2 regions of the Pseudoalteromonas xiamenensis genome follow, and region 2 is predicted to be linked to the other one. Evidence: predicted binding sites of a transcription regulator. Region 2 holds the regulator's gene; the other holds the start of a gene.
The links. Region 2 encodes FliA, which starts transcription of late flagellar genes. Its sites were predicted from a motif close to CTAAAGNTNNNNNNNNNNNNGCCGATA; they were not measured.
Positions count from the first base shown of each region.

Region 1 (4,968 bases), 190 kb from region 2:
CTGTTCAAAATGCCCCTCTGGTAAATAGCGATTGTCTGATCTCGGGTAAGTAATCAATTTATGTTTTTCATACAGACTTTGGCAGGTGTCTAAAACTTGCTTTGCTGACAACCCAAACATTTTATTTGCATCAATTTGCAACGCAGATAGGTTGTAAGGTAGCGGTGGGCTTTGCCTTTTTTCTTTTTTACTGAGCTTTTGTACAATCCCGATTTGGTCGGTAATGCGACCTACCACATTTTCCGCGAGCGCTTTCACCACAACGCGCTTTTCTTCGTCCATGTATGGCAAACAGGCTTCACTTGGCTGCCACTTCGCTTTAAACCCTTCTTTGGTATCTGTTGTCAATGATGCAAAGACTTCATAAAATGGCTTTGAACTGAATCTTTCAATTTCTTCATCCCGCCGAACAATCAACCCAAGTACAGGCGTTTGCACCCGGCCAACAGATAGAACCTGAGAGGCCCCCTTTGTGCGTCCCAATAAGGTATATAAACGAGTCAGGTTAATACCGTACAACCAATCAGCTCGACTTCTCGCGAGCGCTGAAATACTTAATGCCGCGTAATCGAGATTACTCTTTGGCTGTGACAGCGCGGCTTTCACAGCAGGTGCATTTAAGTCACTGATAAGTACTCTCTGCACTGTGGATTTTTTGGTCGCTGAGACTTTTGCATAATTGATTACTTCATCAACCAGTAATTGCCCTTCTCTATCGGGATCACCTGCATGAACGAGCGTGGTTGCAGCCTTAATTAGCTTAATCACAATACCTAATTGTTTCTTAGTTTTACTCTTAGGTGAACTTTGCCATTCGCGGGGAATAATAGGTAAATGTGATAGATCCCATTTTTCGAATTGAGAGTCATAAACATGAGGCTCAGCTAATTCAAGCAAGTGACCGATACACCAAGTTACCCTATCCCCACTTCCAGATATGAAGTAGCCATCCTCCTTTTTATGAGGTTTTGGCAAAACAGCAATGATAGCTTTTGCAAGTGATGGTTTTTCGGCGATGTAGAGTTTCATGATTTAATAACTGTATATATAAACAGTTAAATTATTGACTACTTTCGGCCAAGAAGCGAGGATTTTAGCTCAACGAGTTTATACTCTTACGACTGGACCTGTCGTTTTTGAGCGTTTGAATAAGAATAATATAGGTAAGTAACATACAACCAGCGTCACGACATTAACAAGCGGAAGTAAGGTTGTATAAAGATAGTTACTAAAATGCAAATCCCATAGATGTCTATCTAACAATCGAAACAACTGAAGCACTGGAGCAACAACAACAACAAGCTGTCCGATAATACTTTGCCACATGTAGACTTTATCTTTTAACGCGAGATACGCAATGGTACCCATCCAACCAATATCCATGGCAGCCCAAAAAAGATAACGATAAACGTAAATTCCCCTATCAAACTCTTTTATTGAATCATGCAACACTGCACCAATTACAAAAAAAGTCGCAGTGATGAGAGCAAATAGAAATGCTGGGCGATCTTTTCTTAGAACGTAAAAAACAACAGCTGGGGCAAGAAAAAGCAACCAACTGTTGTTTGTCATTTTGAGTATTTGAATGTACCACTCAGGCATTTGATTGAACCTTTACTTCCATCGTTTATTTCGGAGGATCAGGATCGTTGTCGTCTCCGTTTCCATTGCCTGGCATGTAAGAATACTTATTCAATAACATGAGTCACCTCCCTCTCCAGAATACTACTATCTAAGCTAGTTCAATGCCGGAGGCAAATCAAGTATTCGCCTAGGGTTCTTGCCCAACTTTAATTGGATCTGATTCCGTTGGCTTACCTTGTAATATTGAAATCTCAACTCGGCGGTTCCGCTTTCTGTCTACGTCTGTCACGTTCGGCACCAAAGGTCTTGTATCAGCATGGCCAACAACCACCATACGATTTTTATCAAAACCAGACACCTTTTGCATTTCACTCGCAACCGCTACAGCTCGTTTGGCCGACAAATCCCAATTATTGGTGTAGAGCTCGTTTGTGACTTGATAATCATCTGTATGACCAGACACAGTGACTTCACCTGGCACATCTTTAAGCAAGTCAGCTATTTCCTGAATGATAGGCTTAAACTTAGGTTGTAAGAAAGCACTTCCCGATGGGAACGAACCGTTTTCTTGAATACGAATAATGATCTGTTGGCCAAGCGATTCGAGCTCAATTGCTCCATCCATTATTTGTTCTTCAAGCTGTTGAGCTATTTTTTTAACCAACTCGTTGATCTGTTCCTGCTCTGCGGCAGATACTGCTTGTGTCGAAGCATTTTGTTGCGCCGTACTTTGTGATTCACCACCACGCTTATTACCACGTTGCTCTTGACGACCACCAGCAGACGTTTCTTCACCCGCTTGGAACTCTAGCATCTGTTGTGTCATTTCAACCGTCTGCTGTTGAATCGTTTCAATCGGTGTGGGATCTGGTTTACCTGGCGTAAATTCCATCGCAATAACGGATGTACCTTTTGGAATGTCTTTTACTTCAATTTTGTTTTGGACACCAAACGCAAATTTCATAGAACCAGCTATTTGCTTGAACTTCAGTACGTCCATTTCGGAGAATGCCAATAACAAAACGAAGAAACACATTAATAAGGACATTAGGTCAGCAAAAGTCCCCATCCATGCGGGCAACCCAGGTGGCGGACATTTACAGGGTTTCTCGTCAGACATAAGCTTACCCTTCCGCTTCTGTCATTCGCTTAGATTCAGGTAAATAGTTTTTCAAAATACCTTCGATTACTTTTGGATTTTGTCCGTCTTGAATCCCCAAAACAGCATCAAGAATCAAACGCTGATTCATTTCCTCTTCCCCTTTACGAAGTGCTAATTTTGTTTGAATTGGAATAGCAACAACGTTCGCAAGGAAGGCACCATAAAGTGTTGTTAATAGCGCTACCGCCATAGCAGGTCCGATAGCTTTAGGGTCATCCATGTTAGACAGCATCGCAACGAGACCGATTAGCGTACCTATCATGCCCATCGCAGGTGCGATATCACCAAGTGATTTGAACAACATCGCCCCTGCTTCATGTCGTTCTGCCGTCAAGGCAATGTCTTTTTGTAAGGTGGCGCGAACAACGTCTGCATCATGTCCATCTACCAACATGTCCACACCTTTACGCATAAACTTATTTGGAATTTCAGCTTCTTCCAATGCCAAAAACCCGCCCTTACGTGCAGAGTCAGCAAGTTCAACCGCTTTTTCTATTAATTCTTCTGGCGATTCAATTTTAAACATGAACGCCTTACCTGCAACCTTACCGATACCGAAAAATTGTGCCATGGTAAAGTTAGAAAGTACGATGAATATCGAGCCACCAAATACGATAACCGTTGAGGGGCCGTCGGCGAACATGCCCATAGCACCATCACTACTCATAAACATTGCCATGACGATTAAGCCTATGGCACCAACAAGGCCTATTACGGTTGCTAAATCCACATCCCCTCCGAGAAAACCATGAAATTATTATTAGCAGTTCTAATTACTTATGGGTGTAATTGCTAGATTTTAAGATTCTATCGGCAACTAACTGAATTACTTAAATCAATTATATTAAAAAGCCCCTAAATTGCGAGCTCTTCAATAAACAAAGCCATTTCATACTCAAACATCTTTATTTATTTTACGGGGATTTCATGCAACTTATTTTGACCTAAGAGGCGATTCTCCCTAAAATTATGCTTTTGTTTCGCGCTGAAAGTAAGAACCCGTTATGGCTGTAAAAAAACCAGAAAATCTCAGTTTTGAACAAGCGATGGATGAACTCGCGACGATTGTAACTGAAATGGAACAAGGCGACATGTCTTTAGATCACGCCTTAAAACAATTTGAACGAGGAATTGGTCTTGCAAACGCATCAGCCAGTAAACTAAAACAAGCGGAGCAAAAGGTTGCTATCTTAATGAGTAACGACCCTAATGCCGATGTCACGCCTTTTCAAGAAGCAGAATAAATAGTGACCTTAGAACAAAACATCACTTCGGCGCGAGACCGCGTCGAAGCATTCATTGAACATTACTTCAGTCAATCTTTAGCCACAGATAAACGTTTATCTGATGCAATGCATTACAGTCTGACCATAGGCGGTAAACGTTTACGACCTTTTTTGGTTTATACGACAGGAGAAATGTACAATGCGAATTTTAATGACCTTGATGTACTCGCCGCCGCGATTGAATGTATTCATACTTATTCCTTGATTCACGACGATTTACCGGCAATGGATGACGATGCACTTCGTCGCGGAAGACCTACGTGTCATATCGCCTTTGATGAAGCTACGGCCATTTTAGCTGGCGACGCACTGCAGACACTCGCATTTGAATTAATCAGTAATCATCCGTTTGATGTACCTGCTGAGAATATTCTAGCAATGTTCAAGGTACTGACAAAAGCAACCGGGATGCTTGGTATGGCCGGCGGTCAAGCAATGGATATTGCTGCAACAAATACGCCTATATCGCTCGCTCAACTGGAGTCTATTCATTCACTTAAAACAGGTGCATTGCTTCAAGCGTCGATTGAACTCGGTGCTTTATGTGGGCGAGATGTCCCTGAGCAAGATCTCAAACATTTACGAGATTTCGGTCAAAAAGTTGGCCTAGCCTTTCAGGTGCAAGACGACATTTTGGACATCATTGGCGATACCTTTACACTCGGTAAACCTCAGGGTTCAGATCAAGAATTAAATAAGTCAACTTACCCTGCACATTTGGGTCTCGATGGAGCAAAACAGTTTGCCAACCAATTAGTTAACGAGAGCCTTAATGCGCTTGATGAGATGTCCAGAAACAGTGAAACGTTGAAACAACTCGCTCGCTTTATCATTGAGCGTGATCACTGATTGGACTGTTGACGAATTGATGACAATATTACGTAAATAAAGCAAACTACGAGTGGACAAACCACTCTGTGCGTTTAGCGAAGGACA
Region 1 covers NZ_CP099917.1:2,949,204-2,954,171, reverse strand. Annotated here, with positions in the region: gene NI389_RS13680 (DNA topoisomerase III) at 1-1,029, opposite strand, end outside; gene NI389_RS13675 (hypothetical protein) at 1,108-1,602, opposite strand; gene NI389_RS13670 (flagellar motor protein MotB) at 1,772-2,704, opposite strand; gene pomA (flagellar motor protein PomA) at 2,709-3,476, opposite strand; gene NI389_RS13660 (exodeoxyribonuclease VII small subunit) at 3,751-3,990, shown strand; gene ispA ((2E,6E)-farnesyl diphosphate synthase) at 3,994-4,881, shown strand.
Region 1: a site for FliA is predicted at 3,555-3,581, ahead of pomA (flagellar motor protein PomA). Genes of this name have one in related genera too.

Region 2 (4,968 bases):
GCTTTACCCATTGCTTCGCTACTCGCATTGGTCGCTAAGCTTACCAAGCGATTACGCACTAACACCAATTCGCCAACCATATTCATAATTTGGTCTAAGCGTTTTGTATCAACACGAACAGTTGTCTCAGCTTGTGCCGCTGGCGGAGCTTTTTTAGCTGCAGATGCCGGCGTGGCTCTCTCTTCAACTGGTTCAGCTTTAGGTTGTGGCTTCGCTACTGGAGCGGCAGCTTTCGGAGCTGGTGCAGGAGCAGGTTTGGCTGGAGGAGGCGTTGCCGCTTTCGGTTTTTCAGGCACCTCTTCAACCGCTTTAGGTGCATTACCTTTACCGTGTAGCTCGTCAAGCAGAGCTTCAAACTCGTCATCATTAATATCTTCATCACCAGACGACGTCGGTTTTGCTGATGGCGTTGGAGCTGCTGCTTTAGGCGCCGATGGAGCTGGCGCTGACTCTATAGCAGCATTACTGCCAAATTGTCCGACACCATGTAATTCGTCTAAAAGTTGGTCGAATTCGTCATCCGTAATATCACCGTCATCTCGGCTCGCGTTCACGGGCGTTGAATCGCCACCTACGGCTGGCGCTTTTCCAGCACCGTGCAATTCATCAAGTAATGCCTCGAACTCATCTTCCGTGATTTCATCAATGCCGTTATCCGCTTCAGCAGCAGGTTTAGCACTGTTTGATGCTTCAAAAAAGATATCATCGAATTCAAATGGATCTTCCCCACCGGCCGTTGAAGGTGCAGCTTCAACATGCTCTGCAACAGGTTCGGGCTGTTCCAGAGTTTCAGCAACAGAGGTGTGAGCTTTGGGCTGGTCTTCGGATTCAGGTCGGCTTAAATCGTGGAGAGTTTCGAGTAGTCCTGGATCCGCTGGATCAGGTTGCTCGCGATTTTGAATACGACCAAACATTTCATTGATGGTATCCAATGCTTGTAAAATGACGTCCATTAATTCTGGCGACACCCTACGTTGCCCTTGACGCAATACGTCAAACACGTTTTCAGCACCGTGACACGCATCAACAAGTTCTGTCATGCTCAAAAAGCCTGCGCCACCCTTTACCGTGTGGAATCCACGGAAAATAGCGTTCAAAAGCTCTCTGTCTTCGGGGTTATTTTCGAGCTCAACTAACTGCTCGGAAAGCTGCTCTAGTATTTCGCCGGCTTCAACAAGAAAGTCTTGTAATATATCTTCATCGACTTCAAAGCTCATGCACATACTCTCCTATTAGAAGCCCAAACTGGATAGCAAATCATCGACCTCATCTTGGCCTGAAACCACATCATCTCTAGCGTCTGGGTCAATAATAGGTCCTTCCGGCCCCGACAATTCATTTGGATCGCTGACGACAACTTTCGGCTCAGCTCGTTTTTGTTTTATTGAGCTTTCGTCTGCGGTTCCGAATACAGTTAGTAGATGAATTAGGCTGTCTTCAACTTCCCTAACCAGTTCTATTACTCTGCGAATAACCTGGCCAGTAAGGTCTTGATAATCTTGCGCCATCAAAACGTTAGTCATCAAAGATTGCAACTCTTCGGTACGGTTCGGAGAGGTCTGCATAAATCGGTCGATGTCATGACATAACGACTTGAACTCGCCAAGCTGAATGTCGCGATTCATCAACCTATCCCATGTCGGTTTAATATGGGAAATATCTTCAGATAACTGTTGTGCGAGAGGAAGACTTGCTTCCACGGCGTCCATGGTTTTGTTAGCCGCGTTTTCAGTCATTTCCATTACATAATTTAGGCGTTGCTTAGCATCAGGAAGTGCTTCTGTCGTGAGGTCCGTCAATCTCGTGTCTAGTTCAAAGTTTTTTAGCGACTCGTGAAGTTGGCGAGTTAATTTGCCTACCTCAGCAAAGAGCTCTGACTGCTCTTTACTTGCAGCTTCCAAAATGAGCTGGTCCGCTTTTTCTTGTTCACCTTGCTCTAGGTATGCAACAAGCTGCTTAGCTTGTTCAAGACTGATTTGAGGCGCAGCATTAGCCGACATAAGCCTCTCCTTCTGGTTATTTTAGCCTAAACGTTCAAACACTTTTTCGAGTTTCGTTTTTAGTGTGCCCGCGGTAAACGGCTTAACAATATAACCATTCACACCAGCCTGCGCTGCCGCTACTATCTGTTCTTTCTTAGCTTCTGCAGTAACCATTAAAACTGGAATATGCTTAAGCTTGTCATCTGCACGAATTGCACGGAGCAAATCAATGCCTTGCATGCCTGGCATGTTCCAATCCGTGACTACAAAGTCAAACTCTTGGTTTTGCAACATTGGCAAAGCTGTACTACCGTCATCGGCTTCCTGAACATTTGTAAAACCTAAATCTCTGAGCAGGTTTTTGATGATTCGACGCATCGTCGAGAAATCGTCAACCACGAGAATTTTCATGTTCTTATCCAAAACATCCTCCAGTGAGGTTTGAACCCATTTTATTTGTATCTTTAGTTGATCCAGTCATTGATTTTAGCTTTAAGCCGAATCATTGCCTGACCATGAATTTGGCTAACACGAGATTCACTTACATCTAGTATCTGCCCGATTTCTTTTAAATTCATTTCGTCGTTGTAATACAACGACAAAACTAAGGCATCTCTTTCCGGTAAGGATTGAATTGCATCAATGAGAGATTGGTTAAAGCGCTCATTTTTAACAACATTAAACGGTTTGTCCAGTGACAAATCTTGATCTGCGGTAGTTATTACATCTTCGTCCACCCCGAGATCTTCAATCCCCAAAATTCTGCTCGAATTTACGTCCTGTAAAATATGATGGTACTCATCTAACGTAATATCAAGTTTTTCAGCTATTTCAGTATCTTTTGGCTCTCGACCAAGTATTCCTTCAAGCTCGGAAATCGCCTCTGCAACCATCCTATTATTGCGATGAACAGAGCGTGGAGCCCAATCACCACGGCGAATTTCGTCCAACATAGCACCACGGATCCGAATACCAGCAAAGGTTTCGAAACTCGCCCCTTTTGTCGCGTCAAAATTTTTGCTCGCTTCAATTAGACCAATCATACCGGATTGGATCAGGTCGTCTAGTTGTACGCTTGCTGGTAACCTTGCCAAGAGATGACACGCCACTTTTTTAACCAGCGGAGCATGTCGCTCCACGAGTTGTCCGAGGTAGTCTGTGGTCTGATATCCCATGGTCTTATTTACCAATGCCATACCTATCCGTTTACGAGTTGTTCAATGAAAAATTCTAAGTGGCCTGATGGCTGATGTGGAATTGGCCATTTAGCAGCTTTTGAAGCAAGGCCTCTAAACGCTACGGCGGCTGGAGAATTAGGGAATAATTCAACAATCGTCTTTTGACGACGAGATGACTTTCGCATGTTTTCATCGAAAGGAATTGTCGCCACCAACTCAAGCGCTACATCCAAGAATCTATCGGTCACTTTAGAAAGTTTAGCAAATAATTCTTGGCCTTCACGGAGACTTCGCACCATGTTGGCAACAATTTTAAATTTATATACACCGTGTTCACGGCTAAGTACTTTTATCAAAGCGTAGGCGTCGGTAATAGACGTTGGCTCGTCACATACGACAACCATAACGTCTTGCGCTGCTCTGGAAAAACTTAACACCATGTCAGAGATGCCCGCTGCCGTATCAACAATCAGCACATCAAATTCTGTGTTAAGCTCACTGAACGCACGAATTAAGCCAGCATGTTCTGCAGGGGTTAGCTCAACCATGTTCTGCGAGCCTGACGTTGCAGGCACAATTTTAATACCTGCAGGTCCTTCAACTAAGATTTCATCAAGTTCACATTCACCGGAAAGTACATGCGAAAGGTTTTTCTCAACGCGTAAGCCAAGCATTACGTCACAATTAGCAAGACCTAAGTCAGCATCAAGTACAAGTACCCGATGCCCCTGTTGTCCCATTGCGATTGCAGTGTTAAGAGAAACGTTCGTTTTCCCAACTCCACCTTTACCGCCTGTTACTGCTATGACTTTGACGCCGTGGTTATTCTTTTGATTCATTCTTCGCAGACCACTTGCTTGATCTAATACTGTGTTAATCATACATTCCTACTGCTTGAGACGCCACTGGTACAGGTCTCGAATGTTGAGCTTTTGAACGTCTAATGAATAATTGCTCAGCCTTTTTAACGAGTTTTTCAGCATTTGCAACTCGGATGTCTTCTGGCACACGCTGACCATTAGTAAGATACCCGATTGGCAGACGATTTTGAATCGCTACACTTATAATCTCGCCTAAACTTAGACTTTCATCAAGTTTTGTGAAGATACAACCACTTAAATTTACTTTCTTAAAGTGGCGCACCGTCTCTTGAAGTACGTTCATTTGCGCTGTTGCGCTTAATACAAGATAGCTGCGAATATCAACGCGTGCATTCTTCATGAGCGTATTTAATTGCTCTGTTAAGCGTAAGTCTCGCTGACTCATACCTGCTGTGTCAATCAAGACTAAGCGTTTGTTGCGTAAATGATATAACACTTCTGACAATTCTTGTGCATCTTTTACTTGTTTAACTGGACAACCAATGATGCGACCATATGTTGAAAGTTGCTCATAAGCGCCAATACGGTAAGTATCTGTTGTGATTAATGCAACTTGGTCAGCGCCAAACTTTTGTGCCCCCAAAGCTGCTAGCTTTGCAACAGTCGTCGTTTTACCCACACCCGTTGGGCCAACTAACGCGAAAACGCCGCCTTGACGTAAGATTTCATTGTTTGTTGTGTGGAGTTGGTTTTCCACCATTGATAACAGCGCGTTCCACGCTTCTTTGCGTGATACGTCATCGGGAATAAAGCAAGCCATCTGATCCGCCACCGATTCTTCAATTCCCATGCCTTTCAAACGCTCAATTAAACAAGCACGCGTTGGGTCGCGACGAGCAAGGTCTTGCTGCATTAAACCTGAAAGTTGGAATTCAAGAAGTTGACGAATCGCATTCATTTCTTCGCGCATCTTTAACATTTCACTTG
Region 2 covers NZ_CP099917.1:3,141,318-3,146,285, reverse strand. Annotated here, with positions in the region: gene NI389_RS14575 (chemotaxis protein CheA) at 1-1,217, opposite strand, end outside; gene NI389_RS14570 (protein phosphatase CheZ) at 1,233-2,000, opposite strand; gene cheY (chemotaxis response regulator CheY) at 2,022-2,405, opposite strand; gene NI389_RS14560 (RNA polymerase sigma factor FliA) at 2,447-3,157, opposite strand; gene NI389_RS14555 (MinD/ParA family ATP-binding protein) at 3,181-4,041, opposite strand; gene flhF (flagellar biosynthesis protein FlhF) at 4,034-4,968, opposite strand, start outside.